Regions from separate parts of the Streptomyces sp. NPDC048462 genome, predicted to be linked through region 2. Evidence: riboswitches for the same ligand, from Rfam matches in the RefSeq annotation. Region 2 holds a riboswitch; each other region holds the start of a gene.
What was found. Region 2 has a riboswitch for thiamine pyrophosphate ahead of thiO (glycine oxidase ThiO). Riboswitches for the same ligand answer to the same signal wherever they lie in the genome.

Region 1 (3,269 bases), on a different contig from region 2:
TCCGGCTCCAGGTGGGGGCGGACCGCGCCCTCTTCAGGGCGGGTACAGCACCTCTTGTGGCCTTTCTCGACCGGACGGACAAGCTCGTCCCGCTCGGCCAGGAGTGCACGCTGGGTGACTTCGAGGGCAATCTGGAAGAGGCATTGGGGCGAATTCTGGCCGAGGAACAGAACGCCGGCTGACGGGGAACCGCCTCTCCGGCCCCTGGTGCCGGTCGAACACCACACCTGCCGAACGGGTGAATCACTCTCCGTGTGCAACTGTTCAGGCCTTCGCCCGTCGCCGGCGTCCTCTGCCACTCCGTACGGGTGCCGAAGCTTCGGCTTCCGCGCCGACCCCCGTACGGTCCGCGGAGACGACCAGTGCCGCGAGCGCGGTGGTCACCGGCACCGAGGCGACCAGCCCGATCGAGCCGACCAGCGTCCGCACGATCTCCTCCGCCACCAGCTCGCTGTTGGCCACCGTGCCCACGCTGCTCTGGGCGATCGAGAACAGCAGCAGCAGCGGAAGCGCGGCGCCCGCATAGGCGAGCACCAGGGTGTTGACCACCGAGGCGATGTGATCCCTTCCGATTCTGATACCTGCCCGGTAAAGCTGCTTCGCACTCATCGTCGGGTCCGCCTGGTGCAGTTCCCAGACGGCCGAGGTCTGGGTGACCGTCACATCGTCGAGCACGCCCAGGGAACCGATGATGACGCCGGCCAGAAGCAGACCGCTCATGTCGATGTGCGGATACAGGCCGTGGATGAGGCCCGTACTGTCGTCGGTGTTCCCGCTCAGGCTCGCCCAGCCGATGAAGAGTGAGCCGAGCAGCCCGATCAGCAGCAGTGAGATCAGGGTGCCGATGACCGCGACCGAGGTGCGGGCGGTCAGCCCGTGGCAGATGTAGAGGGCGATCAGCATGATGGCGCCGGCCCCGACCACCGCCACGACCAGCGGATTCGAGCCCTGCAGAATGGCCGGAAGGATGAACAGGGTCAGCACGGCGAACGACAGGGCGAGCGCCACCAGCGCCATGACCCCGCGCAGTCTGCCCACCACGACCACCGCGACGGCGAAGATCCCGGCCAGCAGCGCCATCGGGAACTTCCGGTTCACGTCCGTCACGGAGTACTGGAGGTCGTGGGGCGCGTCGGGGGCGTACGCGACGACGACTTCCTGCCCCTCCCGGAGCTGTCGCGGAGCGCCTGGCTGGATCACCTCGATGAAGGCGCGCCCCTTGTCCTCGCCGCTTGTGACCTCGACCGTGGCCTTCTCGCAGTCCGCGGCCCCGCCGCCACCGGTGGCCGGGTCCTTGGCGGACGGGGTCTCGCCGTCGACGGGCAGCTGGGCCGCGTTCACGTCCTTGCAGTCGACCTTGTCGATGTTCACCACCTTGGCCTGCTGGGTCTGCCGGTCGAAACCGACACCGGTGCGCTCGTGCGCCGGCGCACCACCGGGCCAGAGCACCACGAGACCGACGGCGACCGCGGCCGCGAACGGGATCAGTACGGCGGCGATCACCTTGCGCAGGTGCTTGGACACGGGTGCGGCGGGTCCGTGCGAGTGCGTGTGGGCGTGCTGATGGGACGGCTGCTCGGGAACGATATGGGGGGACGTCACCGGCCGATCATCGCAAGACGAGCGGGGCCCACTGTTCAGCACACCCGTGAGGGCGTTAGCGTGGTGGCACCTTTGCACACGCGGGAGCTCGGAGCACCGGGCTGAGAGGGCGCTGATCTCCGTACGTCCGTACGGGACAAGCTGCGCCGACCGCCGAACCTGTTACCGGGTAATGCCGGCGTAGGGAGTAGGTCTCATGACCACAGCGGACGCACGTATGCCTGCCTCGAATCAGAGCGACGAGGCCGGGAAGTCCATCGGCTGGCACAAGGGGTACGTCCAGGGCTCGCGCCCGGACCTCCGGGTGCCGGTCCGTCAGGTGCACCTCAGCAACGGCAAGGACGTGACGCTCTACGACACGTCGGGGCCGTACACAGATCCGGGTATCGACACCGATGTCCGCCGCGGACTCGCGCCGTTGCGCGAGAACTGGATCATCGCCCGCGGCGACACCGAGGAGTACGCGGGCCGGGCCGCCCGTCCCGAGGACGACGGGATCAAGCACACCTCGCCGCGCGGCGGGCTGCGCAATCTGGACGCGGTCTTCCCCGGCCGCCCGCGCCAGCCGCGGCGCAGCCGGGACGGGAGCCCGGTGACCCAGCTCGGGTACGCCCGACGCGGCGAGATCACCCCGGAGATGGAGTACGTGGCGATCCGGGAGAACGTCGCGCCCGAGGTGGTGCGCGAGGAGATCGCCGCGGGCCGGGCCGTGCTGCCGGCCAACGTCAACCACCCGGAGATCGAGCCGATGATCATCGGCAAGCGGTTCCTGGTGAAGGTGAACGCCAACATCGGCAACTCCGCGGTGACGTCCTCCATCGAGGAGGAGGTGGACAAGATGACCTGGGCGACCAAGTGGGGCGCCGACACGGTCATGGACCTTTCCACCGGGCGCAACATCCACACCACCCGTGAGTGGGTACTTCGCAACTCCCCCGTGCCGATCGGCACCGTGCCCCTCTACCAGGCCCTCGAGAAGGTCGACGGCAGGGCGGAGGAGCTGACTTGGGAGATCTACAAGGACACCGTGATCGAGCAGGCCGAGCAGGGCGTCGACTACATGACGGTCCACGCCGGCGTGCGCCTGCCGTACGTGCCGCTGACCGCCCGCCGCAAGACCGGCATCGTCTCCCGGGGAGGCTCGATCATGGCGGCCTGGTGCCTCGCGCACCACAAGGAGTCGTTCCTGTACGAGCACTTCGAGGAGCTCTGCACGATCCTCGCCTCGTACGACGTGACGTACTCGCTGGGTGACGGGCTGCGGCCCGGATCGATCGCGGACGCCAACGACGAGGCGCAGTTCGCCGAACTGCGCACGCTCGGCGAACTGAACACGGTTGCCAAGCGGCTAGGCGTCCAGACGATGATCGAGGGTCCCGGGCACGTCCCGATGCACAAGATCAAGGAGAACATCGACCTCCAGCAGGAGATCTGCGAGGAGGCGCCGTTCTACACGCTCGGCCCGCTGACCACCGATGTCGCTCCGGCGTACGACCACATCACCTCGGGCATCGGCGCGGCGATGATCGCCTGGTGGGGGACGGCGATGCTCTGTTACGTCACACCCAAGGAGCACCTCGGCCTGCCCAACCGGGACGATGTGAAGACCGGCGTGATCACCTACCGGATCGCGGCCCATGCGGCGGACCTCGCCAAGGGGCACCCGG
Region 2 (3,269 bases):
ACGTCCTCCAGTTTCCGGGCGAGCACCGGGTCGTCGTTGGTGTACGGCAGCACGGTGAAACCGTCGTCCACCAGGATCTCCGCGGCGTCCAGCAGCTCGACCGGGTCGGGCAGCAGGGTGCGCTCGTCGGCCACCACCTCCAGCTTGACCCAGTCCGTGCCGAGCGCCTCGCGGGCCAGGCGGGCGGTGAGCACGGCCTCGCCCGCCGTGAAGCAGCCCGCGGTGTTCGGCAGGACGCGGATGGAGAGCTTCTCCAGCACCGAGAGCACGGAACCCCGCACGGTCGGGTCCAGGCGGCGCATCGCGACGGTGGTCAGCTCGGTGCCGGATGCGGTCAGCGAGCGCTCCAGCACGTCGAGGCCGGCCGCCCCGCCCGTCCCCATGATCAGCCGGGAGCCGAAGACGGTGTCCCCGAGGGTGAAGAGGTCGTCGGACACGGTCAGCCTCCCTGGACAGCGGTCAGGACCTCGACCCGGTCGCCGTCGGTGAGCGTCGCGGCGGACCACTGCCCGCGCGGTACGACGGTCTCGTTGAGCGCCGCCGCGACACCCGACGGCGCTGGGGTCAGGGTCGCGACGAGGGCGTCCAGGGTGGTGCCCCCGGCGACGGTGACGGCCTCGCCGTTCACGGAGACGGCCAGGGAAGTGGGCGCGGTCATGCGTGCTGCTCCTGTCGGACGGGGGCGGCGGCCGGGAAGCGGCCGGGGGAGAAGGGGCGGGCCACCTCGGGCAGCTCGCCGTCGGCCAGCAGCTGCGCCATGGCGTCACCGGTGACCGGGGTGAGGAGCACCCCGTTGCGGTGGTGGCCGGTGGCGAGGTGGAGGCCGGGCAGCGCGGTGCGGCCGAGCAGCGGGGCGTTGTCGGGGGAGGCGGGGCGCAGACCGGCCCGGGTCTCGGTGAGCGGCAGTTCGGTGATGCCGGGCACCAGCTCGTGGGCGTCGCGCAGCAGCTCGTACACCCCACCGGCCGTGACGGTGGTGTCCCAGCCCATCTCCTCGCTGGTGGCGCCGACCACCAGCTCGCCGTTCTCGCGCGGTACGAGATAGACGTGGCTGCCGCGCACCACGGCCCGCACGGTGCGGCTGAGGAAGGGGGCGTACGCGGTGGGTACGGTCAGCCGCAGCACCTGGCCCTTGACCGGGCGGACCGGCGGCAGGACCTGATCGGGCACGCCCGCGAGCCGGCCGCTGAAGCTGCCGGCGGCGAGCACGACCTGATCGGCGGCCGGCTCCGAACCGTCGGCCAGCACGGCCCCGGTCGCCCGGTCGCGCACCACGCGGAGCCGTTCGGCCCGCTGCCGGTGGAAGACGACCCCGGCCCGCTCGCACGCCGTCAGCAGCGCGGCGGCCAGCCGGCGCGGGTCGACCTGGTGGTCGCCGTCGACCCGGAGGCCGCCGCGTACGCCCGGCGCGAGCATCGGTTCCAGACGCCGGCACTCGCGGCCGGTCAGCCACTCCGACTCCAGCCCGGAGCGGCGCTGCAGCTCGTGCAGCTCCCGCAGATGGGCGCGGTCGTCGGTGTCCAGCGCGACGGCCAGGGTGCCGCAGGCGCGGAAGCCGATGTCCTGCCCGCTCGCCGCCTCCAGCTCGGCCGCGAACGCCGGATAGCGCGCGGCGGAGGCGACGTTGAGCCCCAGCAGCATCTCCTCGCCGTAGTGCAGTTCGGTGACGGCGGCCAGCATCCCGGCCGCGACCCGGGCGGCGCCGCCGCCCGGGTCGGGGTCGGCGACGGCGGTCGACAGACCGCGCTGCGCGGCCCGCCAGGCGGTCACCAGGCCGATGATCCCGCCCCCGATGACGAGGACGTCGGACCCGCTCGCGCGGTGGACAGGCATGGGCATCCAGCCCCTCCCTTCGCCGGCATGACCCGGATCAGGTTCGTACGGTCGGAGGCCGTCCAGCCTCCCTCTCAGCCCGGTGCGTCCGGGCTCCCGCGAGTCTTTTACGTGGGCCACCCTAGACCCCGCCCCCCGCACCGGGTAAAGCAGGAGGGCGGCGGTACGGGGGCGGCGAGGAACCCCTTTCCTGACGGGCCGTCAGTTGATTAAGGTGGTCGGGTGAACGAGCAGCAGCGGGCGGAGCGACCGGAACGGCAGTCGGAGCGGGCCGGGCGGCGGGTGGTCGTCGTCGGTGCGGGCATGGCGGGCGTGCAGACGGCGGTGGCCCTGCGGGAGCAGGGCTTCACCGGCGCGCTCACCCTCATCGGCGCCGAACCCCACCAGCCCTACGACCGCCCACCGCTGTCCAAGGCGGTGCTGCTCGGCAAGGCCGAGGAATCCGCCTTCGACATCGACTTCGAGACACTCGGCATCGGGCTCCGGCTGGGCGTCGAGGTCGCGGGCCTGCGCGCCGCCGACCACGAACTGGACACCTCCGACGGGCCCGTCCCCTACGACGTCCTGGTCGTCGCCACCGGCGCGGAACCCGTCGTGCTGCCCGGCTCCGAGGGTGTGCCCGGCGTCCATCTGCTGCGCACCCTGGACGACGCGGCGCGGCTGCGGCCCGTCCTGGAGGCCCGGCACGCCGTCGTGGTCGTCGGCGCGGGCTGGATCGGCGCCGAGTTCGCCACCGCGGCCCGCGCCGCAGGCTGCGAGGTCACCGTCGTCGAGGCCGCCGCCCGGCCCCTGGCGGGCGCCCTGCCCGCCGAGGTCGCCGCCCCGATGGCCGCCTGGTACGCGCAGAGCGGCGCCGAACTCCTCACCGGGGCGCGGGTGGCCCGCGTCGAGCCCGGCCGGGTGGTCCTGGCGGACGGCCGCGCCCTCCCGGCCGACGCCGTCGTCGTCGGGATCGGCGCACGGCCCGCCACCGGCTGGCTCGCCGGCTCCGGCGTCGAGCTCGGGCCCGACGGATCGGTGACCGCCGACGCGGCGCTGCGCACCTCGCTGCCCGACGTGTACGCCGTGGGGGACTGTGCCTCCTTCCCCTCCGCGCGCTACGGGGCGCGGCTGCTGGTCCACCACTGGGACAACGCGCTGCAGGGCCCGCGGACCGCGGCCGCCCACATCATCGGGGCGGCGGGGGAGGGCGGTGAGGAGTCGCCCGCCTACGATCCCGTGCCCTATTTCTGGTCCGAGCAGTTCGGCCGGTTCGTGCAGTACGCGGGCCACCACGACGGCGCGGACACCCTGCTGTGGCGCGGTGATCCGGCCGGCCCCGCCTGGTCCGTGTGCTGGCTGCGGGACGGCGTGCTGGTCGCGGTGCTCTCCGTCGGCCGGCCGCGCGACCTGATCCAGGGGCGCAGGCTCATCGAGGCCGGCACACGGCTCGACCC
Region 3 (3,269 bases), on a different contig from region 2:
TGCCGTCCGCCGACGCGGCACGCGTCGCGGCCCTGCCACCGGTCGGCGTGCTGTTCGCGGCGCTCCTGGGATACAACCCGGTACGCAGCCTGCTGGGCCCGGAGACCCTGGCGCAGCTGCCCACCGCTCACGCCGATTACCTCACCGGGCGGGCGTTCTTCCCGACGCTGATCTCCGGACCGTTCGAGCAGGGCCTCTCCGTGGCCTTCGACTTCGCCATCGCGGCGTGCCTGGTGGCCGCAGTCGTCTCGCTGCTCCGAGGCGGGCGCTACGTCCACGGCGAGACGGTGACCGCGAAGGCGTGACACCCGAGGTCCGCCCCGGAGCCGTCAGGCGCGGCGGCGCAGCCGCAGCGGTGCGTAGACGGCGAGGGCCGCGAGGAACGCCACCCCGTAGGCGAGGTCCGCCCCGTGCAGCGCCTTCGCCACCGGGCCCACGTACAGGCTGGTGTTCATGAACGGCACCGCGGCGGCGAACGCGGCGACGAAGGCGGTGAGCGCCGGCCACCACGGCTGAGCGCGGGAGCTCTCGGCGGCCAGGTCGACGGGGGAGCCGCCGCGGGTCCGCGCGCGGACGAGCCAGTCGACGGCCACGATGGCGACGAACCCGGGGATCCAGTAGCCGACGAGCAGCAGCACGTTCTGGAAGCGGGCGGTGGTGTCGGCCGCGTGCATCCACAGGACGAGGGGGAAGCCGAGGGCTGCGGCGAGCGCGGCGGCGACGGGGCGCGGCAGGCGGACGCCCATGGTCTGCAGCGCCAGCGATCCGCTGTAGTCGTTCATGGCGTTGCTGCACAGCGCGGCGAGCGCGATGGCGAGCAGCCCGAACGCTCCGAGCGCGCCACCGCCCAGCAGGGCGTCGACGCCGTGCGCGGTCTGGTCGGTGAAGACGGACGCACCCCACAGGCCGAGCGTCTGGACCGCCACGAACGAGACGCTGACACCGAGCAGCGTGCACCAGAACATCCGGGGCCGCGAAGCGGTGCGCGGCAGATAGCGGCTGAAGTCGCTGGCGTACGGCGCCCAGGACAGCGCCAGGCTCAGGGCGATGGTGCACGTCAGGACGAACGCGCCGGCCCGGTCGGCGCCGTGCGCGGTGCCGGTCGCGGCGGGGTGGACCCCGTGCAGGAGCTTGGTGGCGAGCACCGCGAACGCGGCGGCGAGGACGAAGGTCATCACGGTCTGGAGCCGGTGGATCACCTCGTACCCCAGCACGCCGAGCGCGCCCTGGGCGGCCATCATGACCAGCACCCCCAGCCAGAAGGGCCAGCCGCACAACTGGGCCAGCGCCTCCCCGCCGAACAGCCCGATCAGCGCGTCCCAGGCGATGGACGACAGCCACTGGAGCGTGCCCGGAAGCACCACACCGCGCCCGAACGCCAGCCTGGCGAGCGGAAGTTGCCCGGCCCCGGTCTGGCTGCCCCAGGTGCCCAGATACGCGGTGGGCACGGCGCCCACGAGCGTGCCGAGCACGACGGCGGTGAGTGCGGTCGCGAAGTCCAGGCCGAGCGCGATGCCGACGGTGCCGGTGAAGACCCCGGTCATGGTCAGGTTGGGGGCGAACCAGACGGTGAACAGCCGGCCGGGCCCGCCGTAGCGGCGGTCCTCCGGAACGGGCGCTATCCCGTGCGCCTCCACGCGCAGATCACCGGGGGCGGTGGGCATCCGCCCGTCGAACGCGGGCCGCCGGTCCGTGGCGGCGCGCTCGTCCTGGGCATACGGCAATGACATGAAGACATCCCTCCGCCAGTGCTAACTGGTTCAGGTTCGACGGGTGTGTTCTCAGCCCCTGCGAGGGGCACCCCGTGTCCGGTGCGGCGGCCAGGATAGCCGGGCGGCTGCGGGCCGCGGTGCGGGGGGTCAGACGGCGAGCGCGCAGCGGAAGCCGCCGTGGCCGGTCGTGCTGTCCGGGCTGTTCGAGGTGCGGGCGGCGACGCGGTAGCGGTTGCAGTAGGAGCGGTGGCACAGGTGCGAGCCGCCGCGCAGTACCCGGTACTCGCCGTGCGGCGGCCCTGCGGGGTCGGTGCGGGTCTCGGCGCGGCCGTTGGTGTGCCAGTCGGCGCTGAACAGGTCGGCGCACCACTCCCACACGTTGCCGGAGACGTTGTACAGGCCGAAGCCGTTGGGCGCGTAGGCCTTGACGGGGGCGGTGCCCGCGTAACCGTCCTCGCGGGTGTTGCGTACCGGGAAGTCGCCCTGCCAGATGTTGCAGCGGTGCCGGCCGTTCGGGGTCAGCTCGTCGCCCCAGGGGAACCGGGCCCGGACGAGGCCGCCGCGTGCCGCCTTCTCCCACTCGGCCTCGGTGGGCAGCCGCTTGCCGGCCCACCGGGCGTAGGCCGTCGCGTCGTTCCACGACACATGGACCACCGGGTGGTCCCGGCGGTCGCCGATCGAGGTGCCGGGCCCCTCGGGTGCCCGCCAGTGCGCCCCGGTCACCGCCCGCCACCAGGGGGCGCCGGGCACGGTGCCCGGCAGTACGGCACGGCGCGCCGACGGGGGGACGAAGGCGCCGAACACATACGACCAGCCGATGAGTTCGGCCTCGGTGCGATAGCCGGTGGCCTTGACGAAGACGGCGAACCGGGCGTTGCTGACGCAGGCCGCGTCGATGTGGAACGGCCCGGTCGTGACCTCCCGCACCGGTCCCTCGCCGTCGTCCGGGAACGCGTCCTGGTCCTCGCCGCCCATCAGGAACGGTCCGCCGGGTACGGCGACCATGCCGCGCAGCAGCTCGGCCCGGCCGCGCACGGGGACGGCGAACTCCGCCGGGGGAGCGGCGGTCACGGCCTGGGCGCCCTCGCGGGCGGGCCCGCAGCAGGCGCTCACCGGGCGGTCCCGCCGCCGGGCGTGCCGGGTGCCGGGCGGTCGAGCAGCTCCGCCAGGTCCTGGCCGGTGGTGCGCAGCAGCAGGGCGACCCCGCCGAGCGCGGCGGCCTCACCGCCGAGGGTGGAGCCGCGCACCTCGATGGTGCGGGGGGCGGACGGCAGGGAGAGCGCGGCGAGCTGTTGCCGGATGGGGGCGAGGACGAGACCGTCCAGGGCCGCCGGTTCGCCGTAGACGACGATGCACTCGGGGTCCACCTGCGCGGCGAGGGCGGCGAGCACCCGGCCGGCGACGAGGGCCGCGGTCCGGATCACGTCGGCGGCGTCCGGCTGGCCCCCGGCGGCGAGCGCGACCAGCTCCGCGGCGTCGTGCGCGGTGACCCCGCGATCGGCGCAGGCGGTGAGCATCGCGGGGACGGAGATGAGCCCCTCCAGGCAGCCGCGGCCG

Region 1: it holds a riboswitch for thiamine pyrophosphate, as region 2 does, so the genes downstream of both, thiC (phosphomethylpyrimidine synthase ThiC) here and thiO (glycine oxidase ThiO) in region 2, are expected to answer to the same signal.
Region 3: it holds a riboswitch for thiamine pyrophosphate, as region 2 does, so the genes downstream of both, ACGFU6_RS30405 (purine-cytosine permease family protein) here and thiO (glycine oxidase ThiO) in region 2, are expected to answer to the same signal.

What each region holds. Positions count from the first base shown of each region.
Region 1 covers NZ_JBICXG010000017.1:16,733-20,001, reverse strand. The annotation lists gene ACGFU6_RS25800 (SsgA family sporulation/cell division regulator) at 1-182, shown strand, start outside; gene ACGFU6_RS25795 (YibE/F family protein) at 265-1,602, opposite strand; TPP riboswitch at 1,673-1,806, shown strand; gene thiC (phosphomethylpyrimidine synthase ThiC) at 1,799-3,269, shown strand, end outside.
Region 2 covers NZ_JBICXG010000005.1:396,013-399,281, forward strand. The annotation lists gene ACGFU6_RS12710 (thiazole synthase) at 1-437, opposite strand, end outside; gene thiS (sulfur carrier protein ThiS) at 440-658, opposite strand; gene thiO (glycine oxidase ThiO) at 655-1,833, opposite strand; TPP riboswitch at 1,831-1,943, opposite strand; gene ACGFU6_RS12725 (NAD(P)/FAD-dependent oxidoreductase) at 2,137-3,269, shown strand, end outside.
Region 3 covers NZ_JBICXG010000024.1:10,882-14,150, reverse strand. The annotation lists gene ACGFU6_RS30410 (MFS transporter) at 1-305, shown strand, start outside; gene ACGFU6_RS30405 (purine-cytosine permease family protein) at 330-1,730, opposite strand; TPP riboswitch at 1,721-1,815, opposite strand; gene ACGFU6_RS30400 (formylglycine-generating enzyme family protein) at 1,860-2,825, opposite strand; gene ACGFU6_RS30395 (ROK family transcriptional regulator) at 2,822-3,269, opposite strand, start outside.